3 regions of the Williamsia sp. M5A3_1d genome follow, and region 3 is predicted to be linked to each of the others. Evidence: predicted binding sites of a transcription regulator. Region 3 holds the regulator's gene; each other region holds the start of a gene.
The links. Region 3 encodes LexA, which represses DNA repair genes until DNA is damaged. Its sites were predicted from a motif close to CGAACANNTGTTCG; they were not measured.
Positions count from the first base shown of each region.

Region 1: ACLBW1_RS00770 (DUF222 domain-containing protein) is a predicted target of LexA. The motif match lies at 1,703-1,716, and genes of this name have one in related genera.
Region 2: ACLBW1_RS06755 (error-prone DNA polymerase) is a predicted target of LexA. The motif match lies at 2,207-2,220, and genes of this name have one in related genera.

Region 1 is NZ_JBKEZX010000001.1:143,038-148,883, reverse strand. Features, by position in the region: gene ACLBW1_RS00775 (NUDIX domain-containing protein) at 1-39, opposite strand, end outside; gene ACLBW1_RS00770 (DUF222 domain-containing protein) at 206-1,621, opposite strand; gene ACLBW1_RS00765 (ATP-dependent DNA ligase) at 1,990-3,033, shown strand; gene ACLBW1_RS00760 (DNA polymerase domain-containing protein) at 3,033-4,112, shown strand; gene ACLBW1_RS00755 (Rv1733c family protein) at 4,128-4,724, opposite strand; gene ACLBW1_RS00750 (isocitrate lyase/PEP mutase family protein) at 4,952-5,704, opposite strand.
Region 2 is NZ_JBKEZX010000001.1:1,438,989-1,444,834, forward strand. Features, by position in the region: gene ACLBW1_RS06735 (alanine racemase) at 1-99, opposite strand, end outside; gene ACLBW1_RS06740 (hypothetical protein) at 268-813, shown strand; gene ACLBW1_RS06745 (cutinase family protein) at 862-1,566, shown strand; gene ACLBW1_RS06750 (N-acetyltransferase family protein) at 1,607-2,077, shown strand; gene ACLBW1_RS06755 (error-prone DNA polymerase) at 2,240-5,554, shown strand; gene ACLBW1_RS06760 (tRNA (cytidine(34)-2'-O)-methyltransferase) at 5,570-5,846, opposite strand, start outside.
Region 3 is NZ_JBKEZX010000004.1:274,461-280,306, forward strand. Features, by position in the region: gene ACLBW1_RS18200 (phosphoenolpyruvate--protein phosphotransferase) at 1-1,555, shown strand, start outside; gene ACLBW1_RS18205 (SDR family NAD(P)-dependent oxidoreductase) at 1,591-2,454, opposite strand; gene lexA (transcriptional repressor LexA) at 2,540-3,220, opposite strand; gene ACLBW1_RS18215 (LysM peptidoglycan-binding domain-containing protein) at 3,423-3,905, shown strand; gene nrdR (transcriptional regulator NrdR) at 4,029-4,529, shown strand; gene hrpA (ATP-dependent RNA helicase HrpA) at 4,467-5,846, opposite strand, start outside.

The sequences.
Region 1 (5,846 bases), on a different contig from region 3:
GATCAACGCCAGCACGATCGGCCGAATCGAATTCGCCATGACCTCAAGCGTAAACGCGCCGGCCTCCACCGAGTCGAATGGTCGTGCTGACTGTGTGGAAAGCCAAGTCGAATGTGCTGGCAGCGTGGCGTGAGCCGAGAGGCAGACAACGCACATTCGGCGAAGGCTTTCCGCACAGTCAGCGGCGGTAGAACCCAACCACCGACTAGGCCGCCGGATACAGCGGGTGGCGGGGCCAGGTGATGTCGAACCGATGACTCGGGGCCGGAACGTCAGGTGGATTCCGGAATTGTTCGAGGAGTTCGTCGATCCGGTGCAAGTGGTTGGCGCGGAGTTGATCGCGTGGGTCGGTGTTGCGTCGCCAGCCGTACCGTCCCTTGTCGCGGCCATCGATGATCTTCTCTGTCGACCATTGGTGAGCTTCGGGACCCACGGCACGGTTGTGCGGTCCGCATGCCGGCGCCAGGTGGGTGGAGTCGGTGAGGCCGCCGTCAGCCCAATCCTGTTCGGCGTGATGCATCTCGGTGTGCGCGAAGGCGACGCCGCAGTCGTCTTTGCTGCAGCCGCGGTATTGCGCGAACGCCATAAGCCGTTGAGCCTGAGACGCGAGGCGTCGGGTCCGGCCGTAGAACAGCGGCTCATTGGTGACGTCGCTGAACACCGCGAGATGGGATTGAGCGTCGGCGGCGAGCTTCACGACATCACCGATCGGGAGGTCGGTACCTGTGGTGGTGCGTGCGACGCCGGCGTGTTCACGCAGTTGGGCGTCGGTGATGGAGACGATGATCTGCGGCGGCAACCCTCGATGAGATCCGCCGAGCAGTCCACCGTTCACGGCGGCATCGAGCAACGCCTTGAAGGCATCGTGGTTGCGTTGGGACTGCGATCGGCAATCTCGATCCGCGGCTTCCCGCAACACATCACCGCTGATCTCGCTGCCGTCGCCGTGAGGTGACTGCTCGTCGTCGGGATTGTTCATCCCCGGCGCGGCCCATTTCGCGAGCACCACATCGAACAGCGCACGGGTGACCGGATCCAATGTCGCTGTCAGCTTCGACATCAACTGCGAGTCCTGGCACCCCAGCGACAGTTTCCGATTCCGTGCGCGATCGCGGTCGTCAGTCAAACGGCCGTCGGGATCGAGATGCGCCAGGATGCGCACACCGGCCGCGGCGATCTCTTTCGGTGTGAGTGTGGTCGCGAACTCGGCGAGGGTCTGCTCCGCGAACGCCCGATGCTCAGGTTCGACCGCGGTGGGGATCTTGCCCATCACATCCAGCACGGCGTGGACGTGGTCGGGGCCGATCGCACCAGCGGCCAATTCCCGTGCTGTGTTCGGGCACACCGGTGGCAGCTTCTCGCCGGTCATGGCGTGCATCGGTTCGAGCGCCTGCACTTCTCTCAGACGCTTCTTCGGTTGCGTCACGCGCAATTTCGTCCGCAGGAACTCGGTCAGGTTCACACATCCCACGGCGCGGTGGGCGTCGCGGTCGGACACCTCGAGGATCCTGCGATTGCCGGCGGCCTCGAGTCGGCGGGCGATGCGTTCATGGCGGATGGCGAGATCCGCGACTTCCTCCTCGGTGCACGAGGTGGAGTCCGCGGAAAGGATTCTGTCCACAATCTGTTCCAGGGCAGCGTAATCCGCTTCGATTGCGTTCAAAGGTCTCCCCCTCCCCAGGTGGATCTGTACATCTATCCTAGCACGGATGTTCGAAATGTGGGGGATTGATTTCAGTGAATAGTGTTGAACGCTGGTGTATTTCGCTCGTCTGGTTGCGTTCTACTACCGCTGACTGTGCGGAAGCCGGTCGCCGAGTGTGCGTTGCTGCGTTGTCGGCTCACGGTGCGCTGTCCGCACACTCGGCGACCGTTTCCGCACAGTCAGCACCACAGCCCGTTTCCGCACAGTCAGCGCGACCGGCCGCTTTCCGCGCCACCGCAGGCAAGGGGCAGCGTCGGGGGTGGGGTTGGTGAGACGATGGGGAGGTGGACCTCCCCGTCATGCCACCTGTCGCCCCGATGCTCGCCAAGGCGGTCACCGCTGTGCCCGCCCAGCCCGACGACGGCATCGCGTGGTCGCACGAACCGAAGTGGGATGGGTTCCGTGCGCTGATCTTTCGCGACGGCGACGAGGTGTTCATCGGCTCGCGCAGTGGTAAGGACCTCGCTCGATACTTCCCCGAACTGGTCGAGGCGGCACGAACCGAGCTCCCCGACCGGGTGGTCGTCGACGGCGAGATCGGCGTGCAGGCCGAGATCGGCGGCGTCCGCCGGCTCGACTGGGATTCGCTGAGCCAACGTATCCACCCCGCGGACTCGCGGGTGCAGATGCTCGCCGAGGCCACGCCGGCCATGTTCATCGGGTTCGACGCGCTCGCCCTCGGCGACCGCGATCTGACCGGCGAGACCTTCCGCGTGCGCCGCGACGCGCTCACCGAGGCCATCCCGGGTGCCGGGTTCCTCCGGGTCAGCCGCGTGACCACCGACTCCCAGACCGCGATCGACTGGTTCAGCGCTTTCGAGGGCGCAGGACTCGACGGCGTCGTGAGCAAGCGCATCGACGGGACCTACGTCGGCGGCAAACGAGAGATGTTGAAGGTCAAGCACAAACGCACCGCCGACTGCGTGGTGATCGGCTACCGGGTGCACAAGAGCGGTACCGGCGTCGGGTCGATGCTGCTCGGGCTCTATCGGGACGGGCAATTGCGCAGCGTCGGCGGATCGAGTGCGTTCACCGACGCCAAGCGCATCGAGCTGCAGCAGCAGTTCGAGCCGATGCGTCTCGACCCCGACCACACCGCGCGGGGCGAGCCGAACCGCTGGAACTCCGCCGGAACCGGCGAATGGATCCCGATCCGCCCCGAGCTCGTGGTGGAGGTCGGCTACGACCAGATGGAGAAGGAACGCTTCCGTCACACCGTGAAGTTCCAGCGATGGCGGCCTGACCGCGACCCCGAGAGCTGCGGGTACGACCAGCTCGAGGTGCCGCTCACCTACGACCTGCACGACGTGCTGGAAGGGGCCGACTGATGGCGAAGACCCCGGCGGCGATGGTCACCGTGGGTGATCGGGAAGTCCGCGTCTCGAGCCCCGACCGCGTGGTCTTCGAGGCGACCGATCGAACCCCGGACATCACCAAACTCGAGGTGTGCGAGTACTTCGCCGGCGTCGGCGACGTTCTCATGGCGGCGATCGGTGAGCGACCCACCGCCATGGAACGGTGGCCCGACGGCTGGCGCCAGGGGATGCGACTGGCCACCGGACCTCAGGATCGAGAGGGGGACGGCTTCTATCAGAAGCGTCTCCCCAAGGGGGCGCCGGATTTCGTCGACACCGTGTCGATCGCGTTCCCGAGCGGACGCAAGGCGGACGAGCTCTGCCCGACCGAGCCCGCGTCGATGGTGTGGGCCGCCCAGATGGGAGCGCTGACGTTCCACCCCTGGCCGGTGCGACGGCCCGACGTCGATCACCCCGACGAACTCCGTATCGATCTCGATCCGCAGCCCGGCACGTCGTTCTCCGATGCGCAGCGGGTCGCCGGTGTGCTGAAGGAACTGTTGGAGGAGTACGGCCTCCGCGGCTACCCGAAGACCAGCGGTAACCGCGGCGTGCACGTCTACGTCCGCATCGAGCCGCGTTGGACCTTCGACGAGGTCCGCCATGCGGCGATCGGTCTGGGACGCGAGCTCGAACGCCGAGACGACGGTGTGACGACCGCCTGGTGGAAGGAGGAACGCGGCACCCGTCTGTTCCTCGACTACAACCAGAACCTTCGCGACCGGACGATCGCCAGCGCCTGGAGCCTGCGCGCGCGGCCCGGGGCGCCGGTGAGCACACCGCTCACCTGGGAGCGGCTCGCCGAGGTCACCGACGCGCGGGACTTCAACCTCACGACCATCCCCGATTTCCTGGCCGACGGTGATCCGTGGTCGGACATCGAGGCGCAGGCGTACTCGATCGAGCCCCTGCTCGAACTGTGGGAGACGTTGCCGGGCGGCGAACTCAACTTCCCGCCCGACTACCCGAAGCAGAGGGGTGAGCCACCACGGGTGCAGCCGAGCAAAAAGGTCGAGTCGCACTGGGACTCCGACGGCAACAGGGTGGAGTGATCCGCGCGGAGCCGACTACTGCGGCGCGAAGAAATCCGTGATCGCCTTGTCCCACATCACGTCCCGCTTGCGGTCGCAGTAGGTCCGGATCCAGTTCTGCAACGCCAGGAGGGTCGCGATCACCAGGCCGATGAGCACGATCACCACCGCTACCGCGGTCACGCCGGCGTCGGCACGCAACGGCATCGGCGGGGTGGGGCGGCCGTCCTGATCGACGGTGAGCAGCAGTGAGCTGCCGGCGGCGGTGCCCGGTGGGACGGTGATGACCCCGGACTTCGCGGCGCCCTTGTAGGTCCAGTGCGCGGGCACCTTGTTGGACTCGTCGGACCCGATGGTCGAGGTGATCGGCGTGACGGCCGCCGAGCTGAGGTCGGTCGTCGCGCTGACGGTGTCGATCCGCTTCTGCGGCGGATCGTCCTGGTGTGAACTCCAGATCAGGATTCCGGGGACGATGGCCAGCGGCAGCAAGATCATGCCGACGAGGACCAGCAGCCGGTGCATGCGACGTTCGGTGATGTCGATCTCGCGTTCGAGCGGGTTCGCGCCCCGATGGTGCCGGGCGTTCGCGCGGCGCATCGCACGCCGCGCGTCGGATCGCCGCTCACCGGACATCGGCCGCTCCTGGGTCGGATCGTGTTCGTGGGTGATGCACGTCTGCGGTCTCCGAGTGCTCCGGGCGGCCACAACCGCAGTTGCCGTTCACAGCATATTCGACGCGGTGGTCCCCGCGGATGTGGTCGGCTCAGCCCGGGCGAAAACCCCACCACACGAAACGGCGGCGGGTACGTGCCGCACCCGCCGCCGATCCATCATCGACATCGTGATGTCGAGGTGTCAGGTCACTTCCAGCGCGCGAGGATCTCGTTCGACCGCTCGGCGAGGACCATCTGCCAGATCGGACCGAAGCTGACACGTCCCACGCCGAGTCCGGCGAGAGCCGCCTTGTCGCTGTTGACGGGGTGGCCGATGGCGTTGACCGGCAGGGGCAGTTCCGAGGTCAGACGCTTCTGGACGTCGTCGCTGTGGAAGCCGACCGGGTACAGCACGTCGGCTCCGGCCTCCGCGGCGAGCTTGAGCCGGGAGATCGCGCGGTCGACGCGGTCGGACTCGTCGCCGTACTCCTTGACGAACAGGTCGGTGCGGGCGTTGACCACGACGTGGACTCCTGCGGCGTCGGACGCGGCGCGCAGCGCTCCGACGAGATCGGCGTGCTCCTGCGCCTCGCGCAGACGGCCACCCTCGCTGTGCACGGTGTCCTCGATGTTGAGGCCCACGGCCCCGGCCTCGATGAGCCCCTCGATCAGACGGTTGGGGTCCTCGCCGTAGCCGGACTCGATGTCGACCGAGATCGGCACGTCGACGGCGGCGGTGATCTGCTTGATGCGGGTGAGCACCTCGTCGAAGGTGAGCCCCTCGTTGTCGGACTTGCCGATCGAGTCGGAGATCGGGTGGCTGCCCACGGTCAGCGCGCTGAAGCCGGCCGAGACGGCGAGGTTCGCCGACCATGCGTCCCACACGGTCGGCAGGATCACCGGGTCACCGGGCTTGTGGAGTTCGAGGAGTGCCGTGGCCTTGCTGCTCAGGTTGGTCATGTCCTGGCTCAACGCACGTCGGTCGGATGTATTTCCGCCCGTCCCATCATGTGAGAACGCGCGTTCTCTCAGTCCCGTCGAGCGCCGACCCGGTCCGCGAACGGGCGCGCCGGACACACTGCAGTTTCGTTAGGCTTGCAAT
Region 2 (5,846 bases), on a different contig from region 3:
CGATGCGACCCGTCGCGCCATGACCGAGATGTTCGCGTCGAGGATGTCGGTGTCGACGCGGACGTATGGGGTGTCGGCGGTCGGGGGTCGGGTCAGCATCACCGTGGACTCTACGACCAGCCTGCGCCGACGCCACGACACCTCAGCTGGTTGTTTCTGATCGGTGACGATCGTCCCGACGTTGTTCCCTTCGCCCGGTACTTACGCGTACCGTGACCTTCACGCGATCGGACATCCGGACGTGACCGGCCACGGAAGGTGAACAGCATGCGCATACCCCGCGTTCTCGGGACGACGTTCGCCGCGATGCTGCTCGCGGCGGCGAGCACGGTGGGGGCCGTCGGTGTCGCCCACGCCGATCCGATCGAGCCCGTGTCCCGACTGATCAGTGCCGGTGTCCCCGCCGACGTCGCGGTTCTCGCGCCCTTCGCGACACCCGTCGCCGCCGGCGACACCGTCCGGCTCAGCTCCGGTGGATTCCCGGGGATCGGTGTCGACGCGGTCATCGACCACCAGCGCAAGACCATCACCGTCATCCAGCGCTGGCTGGACTACCAGCCGTCGCGACTGTCGGTGGGGTGGGTGAACCTCGCCAACGGCCGGTCGGGTCTGTCGAAGTTCACCCGCACGCTTCCCGGGAAAGTGCCCGGGACGTCGTACCCGTCACTCGACCGCGCCGCGCTGTTGCCCACCGGAGGGGGGCCGGTGGCGATCGTGGTGTTCGGGGAGGTCCCCGGGACCGTCGCCCTGATCGGACTGTCGTCGGAGGCCTACGGGTACCTCACACCCCTCGTTCGGCTGCTGCAGGTCTAGATCACCGCAGCGGCGCGCGGCGGGTGTGGCGCCGGTTACTCTGACGTCATGTTCAAACGATCCTTGATGGCCATCCTGTGCGGCGTGATCGCCGCGGTCGGCCTGTCGGCGACCACCACGTTCACCGCTGCCTCGGCCGCGCCCTGTGCCAACGTCGAGGTGCTCTTCGCCCGCGGCACCGCCGAGCCCGCGCCCCCCGTCGGACTCACCGGTCTGTCGTTCGGTCAGGCGCTGCGTGGCGCGTTGCCCGGCAAGTCGGTCGTGGTCCGCGGGGTCGACTACCCGGCGAGCGCCAACTTCCGCGACCGGATCGGTCTCGCGCAGACGGTGATCAACGGCGTGAAGGCCACCCAGAACCGCATCACCTTCCTCGCCCGCACCTGCCCGCAGACCCGCATCGTCCTCGGTGGGTACTCCCAGGGTGCCGTCGTGGCGGGCTACGCGGTCGCCCCTCGGGTCACGCTTCCCGCGCAGTACCGCGGCTCCGCGCCCGCGCCGCTGCCGGCGTCGGTGGCCCGCAACGTCGCCGCCGTCGTGCTGTTCGCGCCGCCGAGCGCCCGGTTCCTTCGCGACGCCCAGGCGCCCGCGATCGAGGTGGGTCCGCTGTACCGGGGCAAGACGCTCCGTTACTGCATCGCCGGTGACACCATCTGCAACGGCGCACCGCTGGGGCAGCCCAACGGCCTGCACGTGCTGTACGCGGTGAACGGCGACACGGTGAACGCTGCCGGTCGCGTCGCCGCCCGTATCTGACACGCACTCTGTGCAGTCACGGTTCCTCGCAGACGGCGCGGTGATCCGGTCGGCGCAACCCGGTGACGAGGCGGGGTTGCTGGCTGCGATCAGGGCGCTCGCGGAGTACGAACGCGAGCCCGACGCGGTCGACAACACCACCGACGCGCTCACCGTGACACTTTTCGGCGACGCCCCGAAGGTGTTTGCGCACATCGCCGAACGCGAGGGTCGCGTCGTCGGTGTCGCGATCTGGTTTGTCACCTACTCGACGTGGACCGGCCACCACGGCATCTGGCTCGAGGACCTGTTCGTGTACGAGTCCGAGCGCGGACGCGGGTACGGGATCGCGCTGCTCGTGTCACTCGCCGCGGTGTGTGTCGACCGTGGGTACACGCGACTGGAGTGGACCGTCCTCGACTGGAACGAGCCCAGCATCGCCTTCTATCGATCGCTGGGCGCGCGCCCCATGGACGAATGGACCACGCAGCGTCTGGTCGGCGACGACCTCGCCTCCCTCGCAGCGCACTGATATTGGTCGACGGGTCTCCGCCGCGCCGGACTGGGTCGATCGCACTCACGCTCCACCTTCTGAACGACGCTCCGCTTGCAAGCGGAGCGTGGCTCGGGAAGTGGAGCGTGAAGGCAGACCGGACCCGCTCGAAAATGTGTTCGATTCTCGGTACAGTCGGGTGTGGGCTGGAACGAGGGCCCGCCCACGTGGGCGGAGATGGAGCGGGTGCTGTCCGGGCGCCCGAACCAGGGTGGTCGACCGGGTGACACCTTCCCCGGGGACGGCAGCGACAGTCCCGCGTGGTCGCGCAAACGCGAACCGTTCCGAGCCGACGACATCGAGCGCGGGCGGACATCCACCCCGTACGCCGAACTGCACGCACACACCTCGTACAGCTTCCTCGACGGCGCGAGTTCCCCCGAGGAGATGGTCACCGAGGCCCACCGTCTCGGACTCTCGGCGCTCGCGGTCACCGATCACGACGGGTTCTACGGAGTCGTCCGGTTCGCCGAGGCCGCCCGCGAATGGCGCATGCCGACGGTCTTCGGGGCCGAGTTGTCGCTGCAGCACGACGCCGCACGCACCGGTGTCGCCGACCCCGGCGGAACGCACCTGTTGGTGCTGGCCCGCGGGCAGGACGGGTACCGCCGGTTGTCGCGACAGATGGCGGCCGCGCACATGGCCGCGGGCGAGAAGGGTTTGCTGCGTCACGACATCGACACCCTCGCCGCCGCGGCCGACGATTCCTGGCTGATCCTCACCGGGTGCCGTAAAGGTGCCGTGCGGCAGGCGTTGTCGGCACACGGTCCCGACGCCGCCGCAACCGAGCTGCGAGCGCTCGTCGACCGGTTCGGCCGCGACAACGTCGTCGTCGAACTGTCCACCGGCGCGCTGCCCACCGACGACGAACGCAACGCGGCACTCGCGACGCTCGCCGCCTCCCACGGGCTGCACACGGTGGCGACCACCGGAGCCCACTTCGCCGCGCCGAACCGGCGACGTCTGGCCATGGCCCTCGCCGCGGTGCGCGCCAGGTCGAGTCTCGACGAGATCGCCGGCTGGCTCGGCCCCCTCGGGGGAGCGCACCTGCGAAGCGGTGACGAGATGGCCACCCTGCTCGCCGCACACCCCGAGGCCATCGACAACTCTGCACAGTTCGGCATCGACTGCGCCTTCGAACTGCGTCTGATCGCGCCGGAACTGCCGCCGTTCGACGTACCCGACGGGTACACCGAGAAGACGTGGTTACGCGAGCTGACGATGCGCGGTGCCGCCGACCGCTACGGCCCGCCCGCGTCGCACCCGAAGGCCTACCGGCAGATCGAACACGAACTCGCGGTGATCGATTCGCTGAACTTCCCGGGGTACTTCCTGGTGGTCCACGACATCGTCGACTTCTGCAAACGCTCCGACATCCTGTGTCAGGGGCGGGGCAGCGCCGCCAACTCCGCGGTGTGTTTCGCACTCGGTGTCACCAACGTCGACCCGGTGCGCAACAGTCTGCTGTTCGAACGCTTCCTGTCGCCCGAACGCGACGGCCCGCCCGACATCGACGTCGACATCGAATCCGACCGGCGCGAGGAGGCCATCCAGCACGTCTACACCAAGTACGGACGCGAATACAGCGCTCAGGTCGCGAACGTGATCACCTACCGCGGCCGGTCGTCGGTGCGGGACATGGCTCGCGCACTGGGGTATTCGATCGGACAGCAGGACGCGTGGAGCAAACAGGTGAGCCGGTGGGGGCGCACCGTGGACGAGGACGAGAACCCCCCAGATGAGAAGTCACCGGCCGACATCCCCGACGATGTCCTCGATCTGGCCGGGCAGGTGTCGGGCATGCCGCGTCATCTCGGGATCCACTCCGGCGGCATGGTGATCTGCGACCGACCCATCGCCGATGTGTGCCCCACCGAATGGGCGCGGATGCCCGGCCGCAGTGTGCTGCAGTGGGACAAGGACGACTGTGCAGCCATCGGTCTGGTCAAGTTCGACCTCCTCGGGCTGGGCATGCTCTCCGCGCTGCACTACGCGATCGATCTCGTCGCCGAACACAAGGGAATCCACGTCGATCTCGCGCGCATCGACCTGGGGGAGAAGGCCGTCTACGACATGCTCTGTGCCGCAGACTCGGTCGGGGTGTTCCAGGTGGAGTCGCGTGCACAGATGGCCACGCTGCCCCGGTTGAAGCCCCGCGAGTTCTACGACCTCGTGGTCGAGGTGGCGCTCATCCGCCCCGGCCCGATCCAGGGTGGATCGGTGCACCCCTACATCCGGCGGCGCAACGGACTCGAGGTGACCGGGTACGAACACCCGTCCATGCGTGCGGCGCTCGAACGCACCCTCGGGGTGCCGCTGTTCCAGGAGCAGTTGATGCAACTCGCCGTCGACGTCGCCGGCTTCGACGCCGCCGAGGCCGACCAGCTGCGGCGCGCGATGGGATCGAAGCGGTCGCCGGAGAAGATGCAGAAGTTGAAGGAACGCTTCTACTCCGGCATGGAGGAGACCCACGGGATCACCGGCGAGATCGCCGACCGAGTGTTCGAGAAGATGGCCGCGTTCGCCAACTTCGGCTTCCCCGAGAGTCATTCGCAGAGTTTCGCGGCGCTGGTCTTCTACTCGTCGTGGTTCAAGTACCACCACCCCGCGGCGTTCTGCGCCGCCCTGCTGCGCGCGCAGCCGATGGGTTTCTACTCGCCGCAGTCACTGGTCGCCGACGCGCGCAGGCATGGTGTCGCCGTCCACGGCCCCGACATCAACATCTCGCTGGCCCACGCGAATCTCGAGAACAGCGGTCTCGACGTACGGATGGGGCTGGGGTCGGTACGGCACATCGGCGACGAGGTGGCGCAGGTCATCGTCGACCGACGCCGTGCCGACGGCGCCTACCGCAACCCGGCCGACCTGGCCCGGCGCGCCGAACTCGGTGAGAGGCAACTCGAGGCGCTGGCGACCGCGGGTGCGTTCGACTGTTTCGGCGGCAGCCGACGCCAGGCGTTGTGGGACGCCGGCGCGGCCGCGTTCGAACGGGCTGACCAACTCGCGCTCGAGGCGTCGCTGACCGCGCCGACACTGCCCGGTCTCACCGATGTGGAGACCGCCGCCGCCGACGCCTGGGCCACCGGGGTGACCCCGAACGTCTATCCCACCCAGTTCCTGCGGCCCCGGCTGACCGCGATGGGTGTCGTCGCGGCCGACGGCCTGCTCGCCGTGCCCGACGGGTCCCGGGTCGTCGTCGCCGGGGCCGTCACCCATCGGCAACGTCCGGCCACCGCGTCGGGCGTCACCTTCATCAACCTCGAGGACGAGACCGGCATGGTGAACGTGGTCTGTTCGGTGGGGCTGTGGAAGCGCTACCGTCGCCTCGCCCAGAACGCCACGGCACTGGTCATCCGCGGCACGGTCCAGAACGCTGAGGGCGCGGTCACCGTGGTCGCCGAACACCTGGAGAAGATGGACCTCAAGGTCGGCACCCGATCCCGCGACTGGCGGTAGGGCGTGCGAGCGCCGCTACACGGCGCCGTCGAAGCCGTTCTGACGCCAGGCCTCGTACATCACGATGCTCGCGGCGTTGGCGAGGTTGAGCGATCGACGACCGGCCAGCATCGGGATCCGCAGGCGTTCGGTGACGTGTGGGTCGGCGAGCACCTCATCGGAGAGGCCGGTCGGCTCGGGGCCGAACAGCAGGACGTCGCCGGGCCGGTAGTCGACCGCGGTGTGGAACTTCTCGGCGTGCGCGGTGAACGCGTAGACGCGTTCGGGCGCGAGGGCCGCCCAGGCGGCGGCG
Region 3 (5,846 bases):
GGAGTGCGCGCGATTCGTCGCCGCCGCGGCGGCCGTCGCCGATCGTCTGCGCGCACGTGCCTCCGCCGGGACCGGGGTGGCCTCGGAGGTCCTCTCGGCCACCGCCGCGCTCGCGCAGGACCGCGGCTGGATCTTCTCTGCGGAGAAGCTCATCCGGGCCGGATCGCCCGCGCCCAACGCCGCGGTCGACGCGACCGAGCAGTTCGTCGCCATGTTCACCAAGCTCGGCGGCCTCATGGCCGAGCGCGTGACCGATCTCCTCGACGTCCGCGACCGTGTGCTCGCAGAACTCGCGGGCGAGCCCGAACCCGGCCTGGCCCAGCCCGACCACGAGGTCATCCTCTTCGCCGACGATCTCGCCCCGGCCGACACCTCCGGGCTCGACCCCGCTCTCGTGCGGGGCCTGGCCACGCGCCTGGGCGGCCCCACCAGCCACACCGCGATCATCGCCCGTCAGTTGGGGATCCCGTGCGTCGTCGCGGTCGGTGCGCTCACCTCGGTGGCCGCCGGCACCCCGGTGATGCTCGACGGCGAGGCCGGCACCGTCACCGTCGGCCCCGACGCCGACACCGCTCGCAGCGCCGTCGCACGCTCCCGGGACGCGGCAGAACTGGTGTCGCGATGGAGCGGACCGGGACGCACCGCCGACGGGCTCGACGTGTCGATCCTCGCCAACGTCCAGGACGGTTCCTCCGCCCGCTCGGCCACCGACTTCCCGGTGCAGGGCATCGGACTCTTCCGCACCGAACTGGCCTTCCTCGACCGGGCGACGGAGCCCGACGCCGCCGAGCAGACCGCGCTCTACCGCGAGGTCATCGAGGCGTTCGTGCCCGCCGCGGGGGAGTCCGACGCCAAGATCGTGATCCGCACCCTCGACGCGGGCTCCGACAAACCACTGCTGTTCGCCGACAACGGAACCGAGGCCAACCCGGCCCTCGGCGTACGCGGTCTACGGGTCGCGTTCGGCAACCCGGGTCTGCTCGACCGGCAACTCGACGCCGTCGCGGCCGCCGCCGAGGCGACCGGTGCGGCACCGTGGGTGATGGCCCCGATGGTGGCGACGGCGACCGAGGCCCGCGACTTCGCCGCGAAGGTGCGTGCCCGGGGTCTCGTCGCCGGCGTGATGATCGAGATCCCCTCGGCTGCACTGCTCGCGCCGTCGATCCTCGCCGAGGTCGACTTCGTGTCGATCGGCACCAACGACCTCACGCAGTACACGATGGCGGCCGATCGCATGTCGGCCGAACTCGCCTACCTCACCGACCCGTGGCAGCCGGCCGTGCTCGCGCTCATCCACATGGTGGCCTCGGCGGGGTCGGCGGCCGGTAAACCGGTCGGGGTGTGCGGCGAGGCCGCCGCCGACCCACTGCTCGCCTGCGTGCTGGTGGGTATGGGCGTCACATCGTTGTCGAGCGCACCGGCGGCCGCCGCGGGTGTGGGTGCGGCGCTGGGTCAGGTGCGCACCGAACAGTGCCGGGCCGCGGCGCGGGCAGCGCTGGCGACCGCGGATCCCGCGGACGCACGCGTCGCCGCAGCGGCGGCCCTACACGACTGACCCGGCGACACGAGGACGGGGCCGATCGGCCGTCCTCACCGACGGCGGGCGCGGTCCTCCACCTCGCGCACGAGGCCGATCATCGTCGAATCCCGCTGCAACGCAGCATCGGAGAGCGGGTTGACGATCCCGCGTAGAGCGGCGACCGGGATCCATCGACGCGGCACCTGTATCCGCGGGGACCGCGACTCGATGCCGTCGGCGACCGCCAGTCCGACGCGACGGGGCTTGATGGGAGTCAGCAGGGGACGTGGGAACGCCCGCTTGATCAAAGCGGTGGCGAGTTCGTCCTTGCCGAAGGCGACATCGGCGATGGGGGTCGCGACCCACCCGGGATAGAGCACCCCTGCCGTCGCGCCGTGGGCCGCGAGCTCGCTGCGCAATGCGCGGCCGATCTGCTCGACGGCCGCCTTCGACGCCGCATAGGGCGCATTGACCATCCCGTTCAGGTACGCGTACGTCGACGACGTGATGAGGACGTGGCCCCGGGCATCGATGACGTGGGGCAGCGCCACCCGAACCGTGTTCCACACACCCATGAGGTTCACGCCGATCACGCGCTCGAACACGCCGTCCGCCACGCTGGCGACGGTGTCGGCCGAATCTCCGCTGGAGATACCGGCATTGGCGAACACGACGTCGATCCGACCCCACCGTGCCACGGCACGCTCGACGGCGTCCGAGAGATCAGCCGGGACCGTGACATCGGCTCGAAGCGCGAGGACACGATCGGGATCGAGCCCCAGCACCGCGTCGTCCACCGCGGCCTGGACCAGGTCGAGCGCGACCACACGGGCACCCCGACGATGCACCTCACGGACGACCTCACGCCCGATGCCACCTGCGGCGCCGGTCACGACGACCACCGCGCCGTCGAGGACCAATCGCTGTGCACCCATCACGTCTCCTGTCGTCCACCCCGATCGGGTGGTCAGTGTGACACGCGGCGTAGTCAGATGCGGTACGCGGGGTGACGAGGGTCGGTCAGAGGCGTCGCATGACGGTGACGACCTTGCCGAGGATCGCCGCCTCGTCACCCGGGATCGGATCGAACTGCGGGTTGTGCGGCATCAGCCAGACGTGGCCGTCGGTGCGCTTGAACGTCTTCACCGTGGCCTCGCCGTCGATCATGGCCGCCACGATGTCGCCGTTGTCGGCCACGTTCTGCTGGCGGACCACCACCCAGTCGCCGTCGCAGATGGCGGCGTCGATCATCGACTCGCCGACCACGCGCAGGAGGAACAATGCGCCGTCACCCACGAGTTCACGGGGCAGCGGGAACACCTCCTCGACCGCCTCCTCGGCGAGGATGGGCCCACCGGCGGCGATGCGACCGAGCACCGGGACGAAGGTGGGGGTCGGCAACGACAGGGCATCCGAGCCGCCGCCGTCACCGGGATCGGCGTCCTGCACGTTGACCGCCCGGGGTCGGTTCGCATCGCGCTTGAGGAAGCCCTTGCGTTCGAGGGTGCGGAGCTGGTGGGCGACCGACGACGTGGAGTTGAGGCCGACCGCGTCTCCGATCTCACGGATGCTCGGGGGATATCCGCGCTCGCGGACCGACGCACGGATGACCTCGAGGACCTTCGCCTGCCGAGGCGTCAGATCGGCCTCGCTGATCGGTCCATCGGCGAAGTCGGTGGTGGTGACGGTGGTGTCGGACACGGTGTCCCTCCTGTCGCGGCCCGCTCCCGACCGATCTGTTCGAACGGTTCGGACAACGCGCGGACCTGCTGTCACCTGGGACAGTAGTGCAGCAGATAACAACTTTCAAACATTTGTTCGACCGTGTCGGGACATTGTCGGAGGCGCGTGATACAAATCGAACACACGTTCATTCGAACGTCTGGTCGATGAGGAGCACGTCATGAATCAGACTCTCACGCGTCACAGCAGCACCACGGCACACCGGCCCGCCGACGCCACGGTCGAGCGCGCGCCGCGTCCGGCGCAGCGCCCCGTGCCCGTACGTCACCGCCCCGCGGGTCGGCCCGCCGCGGCCCGCCCGGCCGGTGTGGTCTGTGCCGACGGCCGTCGCCACGCACCGGTGTCCCGGCGGCCCGCACCCATCGGATGGGGAGCGGCCATCGTGGCCGGCATCGCGCTCGCGGTCGCCGTCTGGGCTGTGGTGCTCGGCGGATCGGCTGCCGCCGAGTCGTCGGCGGCTCCCGTCGCGGGTACCTCCGTGGTCCATGTCCGTGGCGGCGAGTCGTTGGGAGAGATCGCGGCGCGCGTCGCGCCGGACCGGGCGACGTCCGCGGTCGTCGCCGACATCAAGGAGCTCAACCACATGAGCGGATCGGCGTTGACCGCCGGCCAGCCGCTGCTCGCCCCGCTCTACCGGGACTGACCGGTGTGTGACGGCCGATCGGGGTCGGTATCCTCGCGACCGTGGGTCCACATCGGGCCCTGTGACGCCTCGAGGTCCACCCTCGACACGCGTCGCCCGCGGATCAGGTTCGAGGACACGGCGATGCACTGCCCCTTCTGCAAACACGAGGACACCCGGGTGGTCGACTCGCGTGTCGCCGACGAGGGGCAGGCCATCCGTCGTCGCCGTTCGTGCTCGAACTGCGGCCGCCGGTTCACCACCGTCGAGAGCGCGGTGCTCGCCGTCGTGAAACGCAACGGGGTCACCGAGCCGTTCAGCCGCGAGAAGGTGATGCTCGGAGTCCGCCGCGCCTGCCAGGGCCGCGCCGTCGACGAGGACCGGTTGCGCCTGCTGGCCCAGCAGGTCGAGGACGCCGTCCGCGCCTCCGGATCGGCCGAGATCCCCAGCAACGAGGTGGGTCTGGCCATCCTCGGTCCGTTGCGCGAACTCGACGAGGTCGCCTACCTGCGCTTCGCCTCGGTGTACCGGTCGTTCGAATCGGTCGACGACTTCCAGCGTGAGATCGACGACCTGAGGTCGTCACCGTCGCGCGCCGCCACCGCCTCCGTCGGCGCCTCGGGCGAGACCGTCGATCGCACGTAGGATCCGCTGCTCCGACACCGGGTAGGCGGGTCTGATCCGCTCGGCGAACAGTCCGATGCGCAATTCCTCCACCATCCAGTGGATCTGCTCCCCGAGCGTGACGCGCCGCGCCGGCGTCGCCCGTTCGACCACCTCGGCCCACCGGTCGAGGACGCGGTCGACCGACTCCATCGCCCGCGCATCGGTCGCGGCTGCGGCAGGAAGCCGGGCCAATCGCACCAGGATCGCGTCGAGATACACCGCGACACGCGTGCGGTGGTCGGCGTCGGTGGCGCTGATGAAACCGTCGAACACGAGGTCGTCGAGCTGGCGGGTGACATCGGCGACGGCCGTCGACGAACCGAGTCGATCGAACTCGGCGCGGATCGGTGCGACGCGCGTCAACACGTCGGCCGCCGTCGCCAGCGCGGCGCGGGCGACCGCCGGGGCGTCGCGGGCGACGGTGGCCCGCAACGCCGCGAAGGCCGCGGGGTCGCGCACCTGCGTGGTCGACCCAGTGAGATCGACGATGGCCGCGCGTGTGCAGTCGCGCAGCAGATCCTCGGTCGAGCGATAGGGGCTCTGCGACAACGCCAGGCGCGCCGCGACGGGCAACTGACCTGCGGCCGAGGGTTTCAGCGCGGGGATCGAGATCTCGAGCAGTCGTCGGATGGCGCGGTGGGTCGCCAGGTCGGCTTCTGCCGCGGTGGTCGCGACCGCCCGCACGACACCGCCGTCGACCACCAGCAGGCACGGATGGCTCGTGACCTGTTGACCGGCAACGGTTTCGACGACCGATGGAGCGATGGTGCCGATGGTGGCGGTCGTCCACTCGGTGATCGGCGGCGGCGTCGGGACAGCCGACGGGCCACCACGGGACGGTTGTGCGCCTCCCTTCGGCGCCGACGGTGCCGATCCCCCGATGGCGTCGCGCAGCTCGGCCAGCGATTCGGCTGTCGCGACCACCGATCCGTCGTCGGCGACCGCGGCGTAGGTCATGCGCAGATGGCGTGGCAGCGTGCTCGGGTCGAAATCGTTCGGCGACACCGCGACACCGGTCTGTCGACTCACCTCGCGAGCCAGGCCGACGGCGACCGGTTCGCTGCGCGGGGTCAGCGCCGCCATGGCCGCCGCGCCGACATCGGCCGCGGGACCGAGGCGGCGGCGCACCGACTTGGGCAGGCTGCGCACCATCGCCACGGCCAGTTCGGTGCGCAGGCCGGGGACCAACCAGTCGAAACCCGAGGGACGCACCCGCGGCAGCAACGCCAGCGGGATGTGGACGGTGACCCCGTCGCGCTCGGCGCCGGGGGAGAACTGGTAGGTCAGATCGAGGTG